Regions from separate parts of the Paraburkholderia sp. BR10141 genome, predicted to be linked through region 2. Evidence: predicted binding sites of a transcription regulator. Region 2 holds the regulator's gene; the other holds the start of a gene.

Region 1 (4,410 bases), on a different contig from region 2:
GAGCGCTTCACCAAGAACCTGTGGACCGAACGCCCCTCGCAGCAGCGCCCGCGCCTCGTCACGGTGGCCGACGAGGCCACCCAGGCGCGCTACGTCGTCGAGCAGATTCTCGAGGCGCGTGAAGCGGGCATGAAGCTCAAGCAACAGGCCGTGCTGTTTCGCGCGGCGCACCACAGCGCGACGCTCGAAATCGAACTGGCGCGACGCAATATCCCGTTCGTGAAGTTCGGCGGACTGCGTTTTCTCGACGCCGCGCACGTGAAAGACGTGCTGGCGGTGCTGCGCTGGGCCGAGAATCCGCTCGACCGTGTAGCCGGGTTTCGCGTGACGCAGTTGCTGCCTGGCGTCGGGCCCGCCAACGCCGCGCGCCTGCTCGACCAGGTGTCAGCGTGCACGGGCGCATATCGCGCCGCCGAGGCGCTCGCGGCTTTCGCGCCGCCGCCGCGCGCGGCCGAGGACTGGCCCGCGTTTGCGTCGCTCATCGACAGCCTCTCGATGCGCTCGACGCCGTGGCCGGCCGAGTTCGAGCGCGTGCGGCGCTGGTACGAGCCGCATCTCGAGCGCAATCACGAAGACGCCCAGGTGCGTCTCGCCGACTTGCTGCAGATGGAGAGCATTGCGAGCACCTACGCCTCGCGCGAGCGCTTTCTCACCGAACTCACGCTCGATCCGCCCGACGCGACGAGCGCCGAATCGGCCGATCCGCTGCTCGACGAAGACTACCTGATCCTTTCGACGATCCATTCGGCGAAAGGTCAGGAGTGGCGCAACGTGTTCGTGCTCAACGGCGTGGACGGCTGCATTCCGTCCGATCTCGGCGCGGGCAGCGACGAGGAGCTGGAGGAGGAGCGGCGGCTGCTCTATGTGGCGATGACGCGCGCGAAGGAGGATCTGCACATCGTCGTGCCGCAGCGCTTTTATGTGCACAACCAGGTGGCGTCGGGCGACCGGCACGTGTGGGCCTCGCGCACGCGCTTCATCGCGACGCCCATGCTGCCGCTGTTCGAATCCCGCGCATGGCCGCCCGCGCCCGTGGCGAGCGCGCCGAGCGCGGCCGGACTCGCCGCCGCCGCGCAGGCGAAGGTCGAGATCGCCGCGAAGCTCAGGAAGATGTGGGATTGAGGTGGAAAGCGGGGCGCGCGCCGTTTTCAGGCGCGCGCGCCAGCGCTTAGCGCCGCTGCTCGCGTGCCGTGCTGCGTTGCGGCGGCATGAAGAAGTTGCGCATCCACGCGGCGAGGCGCGTGAACACATCGTCGGGCTCCTCGACGAAAATCTCGGGCTTGAGCAGGCGCAGATATTCCATGATTTGTTGCGCTTCCTGCTTCTGGAACACGCCATGCGTCACGCCGAGCCTCAGCAGCCCGCGCAGCTCGCCCAGACGCTCGCGCGCCGCGCTGCCGCTCGCCTGTTCACAGCCGATCTTCGCTTCGTACACACGCTGACGCAACGACTCGGTGAGGCGCCACGCGGGCGTCTGCATCGACTCTTCGAGGGCCTGGATGTCCTGCACGCCCGACTTGATCTGCGCAGCCAGCGGGTCGACCAGCGTGTCGTCGCCCTGGGCTTCGCTCACGATGGCCGCCGCCCAGTCGCGGCACTGCTTCGAGAGTTCGTCGGGCGTCCACTCGGGCCGCGACGCGAAGCCGAAACCGAATTCGCCTGCCTGACGCATCAGGATCGAGACGACCTCGGGGAATTCCTTGTCGAGCGTGCGCTTGGCCCACGCGTACTGGCCGCCTTGCAGGAGCCGCTGGACGGCGTGCTCCGTGAGCGGCGTCATGTTGTCGAGCAGCTTCGCGCGCAGGTAGTCCTCGAATTCCGGCGTGGCGAATTGCGGGTCGAGTTTGAGCGAGACGCGCAGGAACGCGTCGAAATCCTTGCGCAGCGACGCAAGCGTTTCGTCCTTCAGGTTAAGGGTGATATGCCCCATTGTGGTTGCCCCGGTGTAATCCTTGTCGCTTCTCGCGTGCTCTCGCCGTTCGAGCAGTGGCCTGCCAGAGCAGGCCCTGACGGGTTTAACGGCGCTCCGGGGTGAAACTTGAGCGTAAGGGGCGACGCTTGCCTCTAGCGCAGGACAACGCCTTGCCAGAGGAAGAACACGCCGAGCCCGATCGCGATGGTGAGGAGCGGGCGCTTCGTGAGCGCGCTGACGACGATCGCCGCGAGCGCGCCGACGAGCTGCGGGTTGCGCCAGGTCAGCTCGGCGCCCTGACCGTGGGGCGAGACCGCCATCGGCACGATGATCGCCGTGAGCACGGTGACGGGCACGAAGCCGAGCGCGGTGCGCACGAGCGGCGGGAATACCAGCCGGTCGCCGAGCACGAACACCGCAGTGCGAATGACCAGGGTGATCAGGGCCATGCCGAGAATCAGGACGACGTAGTTCATTGCCCGGCTCCTGCGGTGCGTTGGACGTTGGGGGACTTGCGGGAGGACTCGCTGCCGGCGCGGGCGCCGCGCGACGAACCTGGCCGTGAGAGCACGACACCCACGACCACGCCCGCGAGCACGGCGCCGAGCAGCCCGAGCTTGTACGGCCAGCCCTGCCAGAAAAAGGCGAGCGCGCCCGCAGTCGCGGCGGCGGCGAGGTAGCGCAAGGCAACCAGCTGTGGCACGACGATGGCGATGAAGGTCGCGACCATCGCGAAGTCGAGGCCGAGCGACTGCAGACCCGGGAACGCCGCGCCGAACAGCAGGCCGGCCGCGGTCCAGAGTTGCCAGTTCAGGTACATCGAGAGGCCCGAGCCGAGGAAATGCCACGGCGAGACGTCGTCGCCGGGCGGATGGCGGCGCAAATGCGCCCACGCGACGGCGAAGACCTCATCGGTGAGCAGGCTGCCGAGCACGAGCCGCCAGCGCAGCGGCAGGTGCGAGATATAGGGCGCGAGCGTCGCGCTATAGAGCACGTGGCGCAGGTTCACGATGAACGTGGTGGCCCAAATCACCGCGAAGCTCGCGTGCGAAGCGATCAGCCCGAGCGCGATGAATTGCGCGGAGCCGGCGAACACGGCGAGCGACATGAACTGGCCGTGCCAGAGCGAAAGCGGGCCCGAGGTGACGAGCGTGCCGAAGATCACGCCGAAGGGCGCGGCGCCGATCATCATGGGGATCGTGTCGCGCGCGCCGGCGATGAATTCGGCAAGGCGGTTGGGATGCGTGGTCAAACTGTCCTCCTGATACAAGGGGACAGCATAGCGGGCCGCCTTACGCGTGGCTTGTACGTTCTTGCGGCCGGATGCGGGTTGGCGCGTTCAGGACGACTGCCAGCGCCCCGGCGGCACGCCGAACATGCGCCGAAAGTGTCGCGTGAAATGGCTCTGGTCGGTGAAACCGCTCGCGGCGGCGACCTCGGCAACCGTAGCGCCTTCGCGCAGCGGGGCGAGGGCGCGTTGCAGGCGCAACTGGGTGCGCCAGGCGTGCGGCGGCAGCCCGGTTGCCTGCGTGAAGAGCCGCGCGGCGTGAAACGGCGAGAGGCCGACCGCCTGGGCGAGATCGGCCACGCGCAGCGGCGTGGCGAGATCGGCGGCAAGGAGCGCCTTCATCGTTTCCACGCGGGGATCGTTCGGGCCGTGTTTGAGCGCCGCCTCGCGCGTGCGGCCGTAGCGCGTGAGCAGCGTCGAGAGTGCGTCGAGCAGCGAGCCTTCCACGGCGAGCAGATCGGCACAAGGCGCCGAAGGCGATGCCGGGCTGGCGCTCGCGCCGGGTTCGGGCACGGCTGCGGCGCGCCGCCAGTCCGCGTCGGCTTCCAGCAGCCGGTGGGCGCGCGAGAGCCGGTGCGCGAGATCGAGATCGTGGATCACCTCGGCGTCGAACCACGGCAGCGGCTGCGTGCGCCCGGCGATTTCGCCGGCGAGCTCGTGCAGGAAGTCGATCGGCACATACATCACCCGATAGCTCCAGCCTTCTTCGACGGCGCGTGAACCCGTATGCAGCTCCCCCGGATTGATCACCGGCACGCTGCCCGTTGCGGCGACATGCTGCGTGCCGCGATAGCGAAAGCATTCCGCGCCGCCCTCGATCACGGGGATCGTGTAGGCCTCGTGCCAGTGCGGCGCGAACGTATGTTGGTTGTATTCGGCCGTGACGAGATCCGCGCCGGGCAGAAGCGGCGTGCGCCAGTAGCGGGCGGAGTCTCGAAAACGGGAACCGGTCATGGTGAAGGATCCTGCACGGATCCCCAGTTTAGCGCAGCGGAATCGTCGTGCCCGCGGGCACCGGCACGGCCGTGACGCTGTTCTTGGCGCTGCCGCTCACCACGCGGTCGCTGTAGGTCAGATACACGAGCGCGTTGCGCTTCGCGTCGACCACGCGCACGACGTGCAGCGTCTTGAAGAGGAACGACATGCGCTCGTTGAAGACGTCGTCTTGCTGTTTGAGCGGACCTGCGAACGAGATCGGCCCGACCTGCCG
Region 2 (4,410 bases):
GCATTGCGGTGGACGTGACCTACTACGTGGCCTCGCGTCAGATCGGCGCGGGCGAGGCGCTTTCGGCCGCCGATTTCATGCCGCGCGCGGGCGACCTCGCGAACCTGCCGCAGACCATCATCACCGATCCCAACCAGGCGACCGGCGCCGTCGCGCTCGCCCGGATTTCCGCGGGACTGCCGCTGCGCACCGACATGTTGCGCAGCGCCGCCTCGGTGGTCATCGGCCAGACGGTCAAGGTGATTGCCGTGGGCAGCAACTTCACGATCTCCGCCGAGGGCAGCGCGCTCAACAACGCCGAGCCGGGCCAGCAGGTGCGCGTGCGCACGAGCGGCGGCCAGATCATCTCGGGCGTGGTCAAGGACGCGGGTACCGTGCAGGTGCAGATCTAGGGCCGGTAAGCGCTGGCAAGGGCCGGATCAGGGCGCGCCGAGCCCCGTCCGGCGGCCCGATCCGGCCGTCTCCGGCTTTGTGCGCCAGCACACGTAACAGCATGTAACGGTGGGATTTTTCGGCTAAAGTTCGGCCCGACCTGTGCCGTTATCAAGGTCAAATCGATCAGGAACGCCCATCGTGAAAGTTGACTCCTCCACCCGCAATGATCCGCGCACGCTGCAGGATGGCCTCGCGCGCTCGCAAGCCGATTCGACCGGCGTAAGCACCGACACCGCTACCACCTCCAGCGCGGCAGGCAGCACGACCGCCGCCGCTCAAGGCGGCGCGAACGTGAGCCTGTCGTCGCTCTCGTCGACGATGCGCTCGCTCGCGGCGAGCGGTTCCGCCGACATCGACACGGCGCACGTGCAGTCGATCAAGGACGCGATCCGCAACGGCACGTTGCAGATCGACTCCGGCAAGATCGCCGACGGCGTGATCCAGACCGCGCGCGACCTCATGAAGCCGACGTCGGGCAACTGACGCCCGATGCGCGAGCGCCGCGCAAACCTCGCTTTTTTTGGTGCCTTGCAATGAAAGATGCCCTGTTGGCCACACTGATCGACGAACACGCCACGGTCGAGGCGTTCGCGTCGCTGCTCGCCTATGAAGAAAAGGCGCTCGTGTCGGCCGATGGCATGGAGGCGCTCCCGCAAATCGTCGAGCAGAAGACGACGCTCACGCAGCGTCTCGCGGGCCTCGAAAAAGCGCGCGACGCGCAACTGGCCGGCCTCGGCCTGCCGGGCGGCCGCAAGGGCATCGAAATGGCCTGCGACGGCGACGCGCGTCTGGCAAGTCAGTGGGCGCTGCTCAAGGGGTCGACCGAGCGCGCGCGCCGCAAGAATCTCACCATTGGCATGATGATCCGCACGCGCATGGAACATAACCGCCGCGCGCTCTCGATCCTGCGCGGCGAAACGGGCAACGGCTCGATGCTGTACGGTCCCGATGGGCGGTTGCCGGCGTTCGGGCTGTAAGCGCGCGTAGATCGTCCGCCAAAGACAAAAGCCGAAGCAGTGATGCTTCGGCTTTTTTGTTTTGCGCGAGTCCAGTCCGCCAACAAAAAAGCCGGGGCGCTCTCGCACCCCGGCTCTGTCACTGCAACTGCACTCCGGCTCGCGCTGGCCGCCGCGCGCGCCGTCTACCGCCTCAATTCTCCTGGCCGGCCCACGACATCTCGCGCAGTCGCGTGCGCAGGCGCGCCACCGCCTGGCTGTGCAGCTGGCACACGCGCGACTCGCTCACCTCCATCACCGCGCCGATTTCGCGCAGGTTCATGCCGCGCTCGTAATAGAGCGACATGAGCAGCTTCTCGCGCTCGGGCAGCCGGTCGATCGCCTCGATGAGCGCGCCGCGCAGGCTGTCGTCGAGCAGCGCCGAAAGCGGGTCCGAATGATCGACGCAGTAGCGGTCGAGGAACGGTTCGTCCTCGGCGGAACGGTCGAAGTCTTCGTAGTAGATGAGCTGGCTGCCATGCAGTTCCTGCAGCATGCTCTGATACTCGTCGAGCGGCATGCTCAGATGCTCGGCGATCTCCGTCTCGCTCGCCGAGCGCCCGAGCCGCTGCTCCACCTTGTGCACCGCGCTTTCCACTTCACGCGAGGTGCGGCGCAGGCTGCGCGGCAGCCAGTCGTTGCTGCGCAACTCGTCGAGCATTGCGCCGCGAATGCGCTGGCTCGCGTAGGTCTCGAACTGCGCGCCCTGATCTTCCTTGTAGCGGTTGGCCGCGTCGAGCAGGCCGATCATGCCGGCCTGGATCAGGTCGTCGAGGTCCACGCTCGCCGGCATCTTGGCGACGAGCTGCAAGCCGAGCCGTCTGACGAGCGGCGCGTATTTCGCGAGCACGTCGGCCTGCGAAATTTTTCCTTGAGCGTTATACATCGTGCTCTCCACTTCTCATCTCCCTGTTGGCGTCGTCGTGCGCACGTCAGACGTGCTGCGGCGACGTCCGCTGCGCGGGCGTATCGGTCCGCCAGCCCACATGGGCCGGAGCGGACGCGGATGTTGCGTTGGGTGCGGGATGCACACCCGTCACGGCCGCTACGAACGAATCGGCGTTCGCGGCGAGCGTGCTGTGTGCGGCGTTTGTTGCTTGGGTAGCGTGGGGCTGGACGCCGGCTTGCGGCGCGCCGTCCGGATCGTCGACGGGTGCGTAGCCCGCCGCTTCATGTTCTTCGTCCTTCGCGCCGAACAGTGCATTCGCGCGTGCCGTGGCCGGCGAGCACGCCGAGACCGCGGGTCGCATCGGCCAGTGCGGCAGCTCGGCGGCCACGTGGCGGAAATCGCGCGCGGCGGCCGTCGACGGAAACGCATCGACGATGCAGCGCGCAAGCCTGAGCGCCTGCGCCATGTGCTGATCGGCGGCGACGCTTCCGGCGCTGTCGAGCGACACGCTCAGGTAGCGGCTCGCCACCCCTGCGAGATTCTCGATCGCGGCCTGCGCGTCGCTCGCGTTCGCCACATGATTCGCGAGCACGCGAAACTGCGCGATCGCATGCGCGAAGTGCAGCCGTTTCATGCACGCGTAGGCGTCCGTGATCGACTGCGCACCGATGCGCATCACGATCAGCACATCGTGCGCATGCATGGCGAGCGGCGAAAGCGCGCCATCGGCGTCGAGCTGCGCGTCGATCAGTACGATGTCCGCGGGGCCCGAAATGACCTTCTGCAGCTGGGCGGACGTGTACTGCGCGCGATTGTCGCGCGAGGCGGCCAGCACGCCGAAGCCGAGCGCATGGCGGCCCACGGCTTCGTCGAGCGTGCGCTCGCCGCGCACGACGGCGGCGAAGTTGCCTGCGCCGCGCACACCGCCCACCAGCGCACAGACCGAGCGGGGTCCCAGACACTCGTCGATCACGAGCACGTCCTTGCCCTGCGCGGTGAGCGCCGCCGCGAGATTGACCACCGTGGTCGTGCGTCCGGGCGAACCTGCACCGCCCGTCACTGCGACCACGCGCGAGCCTTCACGCGCGAGAAGCCGCCGCAGCCCTTCAGCTTGATCGATTACGAACTTATCCAAACCTGACCTCGGGAGCCTGCGAATTCGTACGCGTCGAGAGTGCCGACAGCAGCGCCGGGATATCGTCTTCGTGCGGCACGAACGGCGAACTCTCTCGCGGAATGCAGAAAGCGCTGCGGATCAGGAAGCGGCGCGTCGCCACGTAAAGGTTCTCGGGGACCTTCTGGCCCGTCGAGACGTAATGCACCGGCAGCTTGTAGCGCAGCACGGTGTCGAGCGCGCTGCCGAGGTTGGTCGCCTCGTCGAGCTTGGTGAGGATGCAGCCCGTGAGCGGCGCGTTGTCCGGGCCGCTCTGGTAGGCCTGCACGACTTCGTTGAGCGTGTCGCCGTGGTTGGTCGCCGAGAGCAGCAGCAGGCGCTGCACCGGGCGGCCCGCGCCGCACAGCATGGCGATCTGGTCGGCCACGGCGCGGTCGCGCTGGCTCATGCCGATCGTGTCGATCAGCACGATGTGCTTGTTCTTGAGTTCGGTGAGCGCGAGCTGGAGGTCCGCGCCGTCACGCACCGCGTGCACCGAAACGCCGAGGATCTTGCCGAAGATGCGCAGTTGCTCGTGGCCGCCGATCCGGTAGCTGTCGGTGGTGAGCAGCGCCACCTTGCTCGCGCCGAAGCGCATCACGCAGCGCGCGGCGAGCTTCGCGGTGGTCGTGGTCTTGCCCACGCCCGTCGGGCCCATCAGCGCGAACACACCGCCGCGCTCCATCAGCGCCTGTTCGTCTTCGAGCACGGGCAGGTTCGATTCGAGCACCGACTGGAGCCACTCCATGCCGGCCTCTTCGGTCTGCACGTCGGGCAGCCGGTCGATCATCATTTTCACCAGTTGCGCCGAGAAGCCCGCGGCGAACAGCTGCTTGGTGAGCGCGCCCTGCACCGGGCTGCGGCGCTGGCGCTCGCCCCACAGGAGGCCCGCGAACTGCTCTTCCATCATGCCGCGCATGGAGGCGAGCTCGTTCATC

The links. Region 2 encodes FliA, which starts transcription of late flagellar genes. Its sites were predicted from a motif close to CTAAAGTTTNNNNNNNNNNNGCCGNTA; they were not measured.
Region 1: ACOJB8_RS10815 (DUF4088 family protein) is a predicted target of FliA. The motif match lies at 2,017-2,043, and genes of this name have one in related genera.

The regions. Positions count from the first base shown of each region.
Region 1 is NZ_JBMIQH010000006.1:123,254-127,663, forward strand. Features, by position in the region: gene ACOJB8_RS10810 (ATP-dependent helicase) at 1-1,122, shown strand, start outside; gene ACOJB8_RS10815 (DUF4088 family protein) at 1,169-1,930, opposite strand; gene ACOJB8_RS10820 (AzlD domain-containing protein) at 2,065-2,388, opposite strand; gene ACOJB8_RS10825 (AzlC family ABC transporter permease) at 2,385-3,104, opposite strand; gene ACOJB8_RS10830 (helix-turn-helix transcriptional regulator) at 3,252-4,154, opposite strand; gene ACOJB8_RS10835 (CreA family protein) at 4,183-4,410, opposite strand, start outside.
Region 2 is NZ_JBMIQH010000014.1:126,948-131,357, reverse strand. Features, by position in the region: gene flgA (flagellar basal body P-ring formation chaperone FlgA) at 1-392, shown strand, start outside; gene flgM (flagellar biosynthesis anti-sigma factor FlgM) at 574-918, shown strand; gene ACOJB8_RS20535 (flagella synthesis protein FlgN) at 969-1,412, shown strand; gene ACOJB8_RS20530 (RNA polymerase sigma factor FliA) at 1,585-2,316, opposite strand; partial or broken gene ACOJB8_RS20525 (MinD/ParA family ATP-binding protein) at 2,672-3,454, opposite strand; gene flhF (flagellar biosynthesis protein FlhF) at 3,447-4,410, opposite strand, start outside.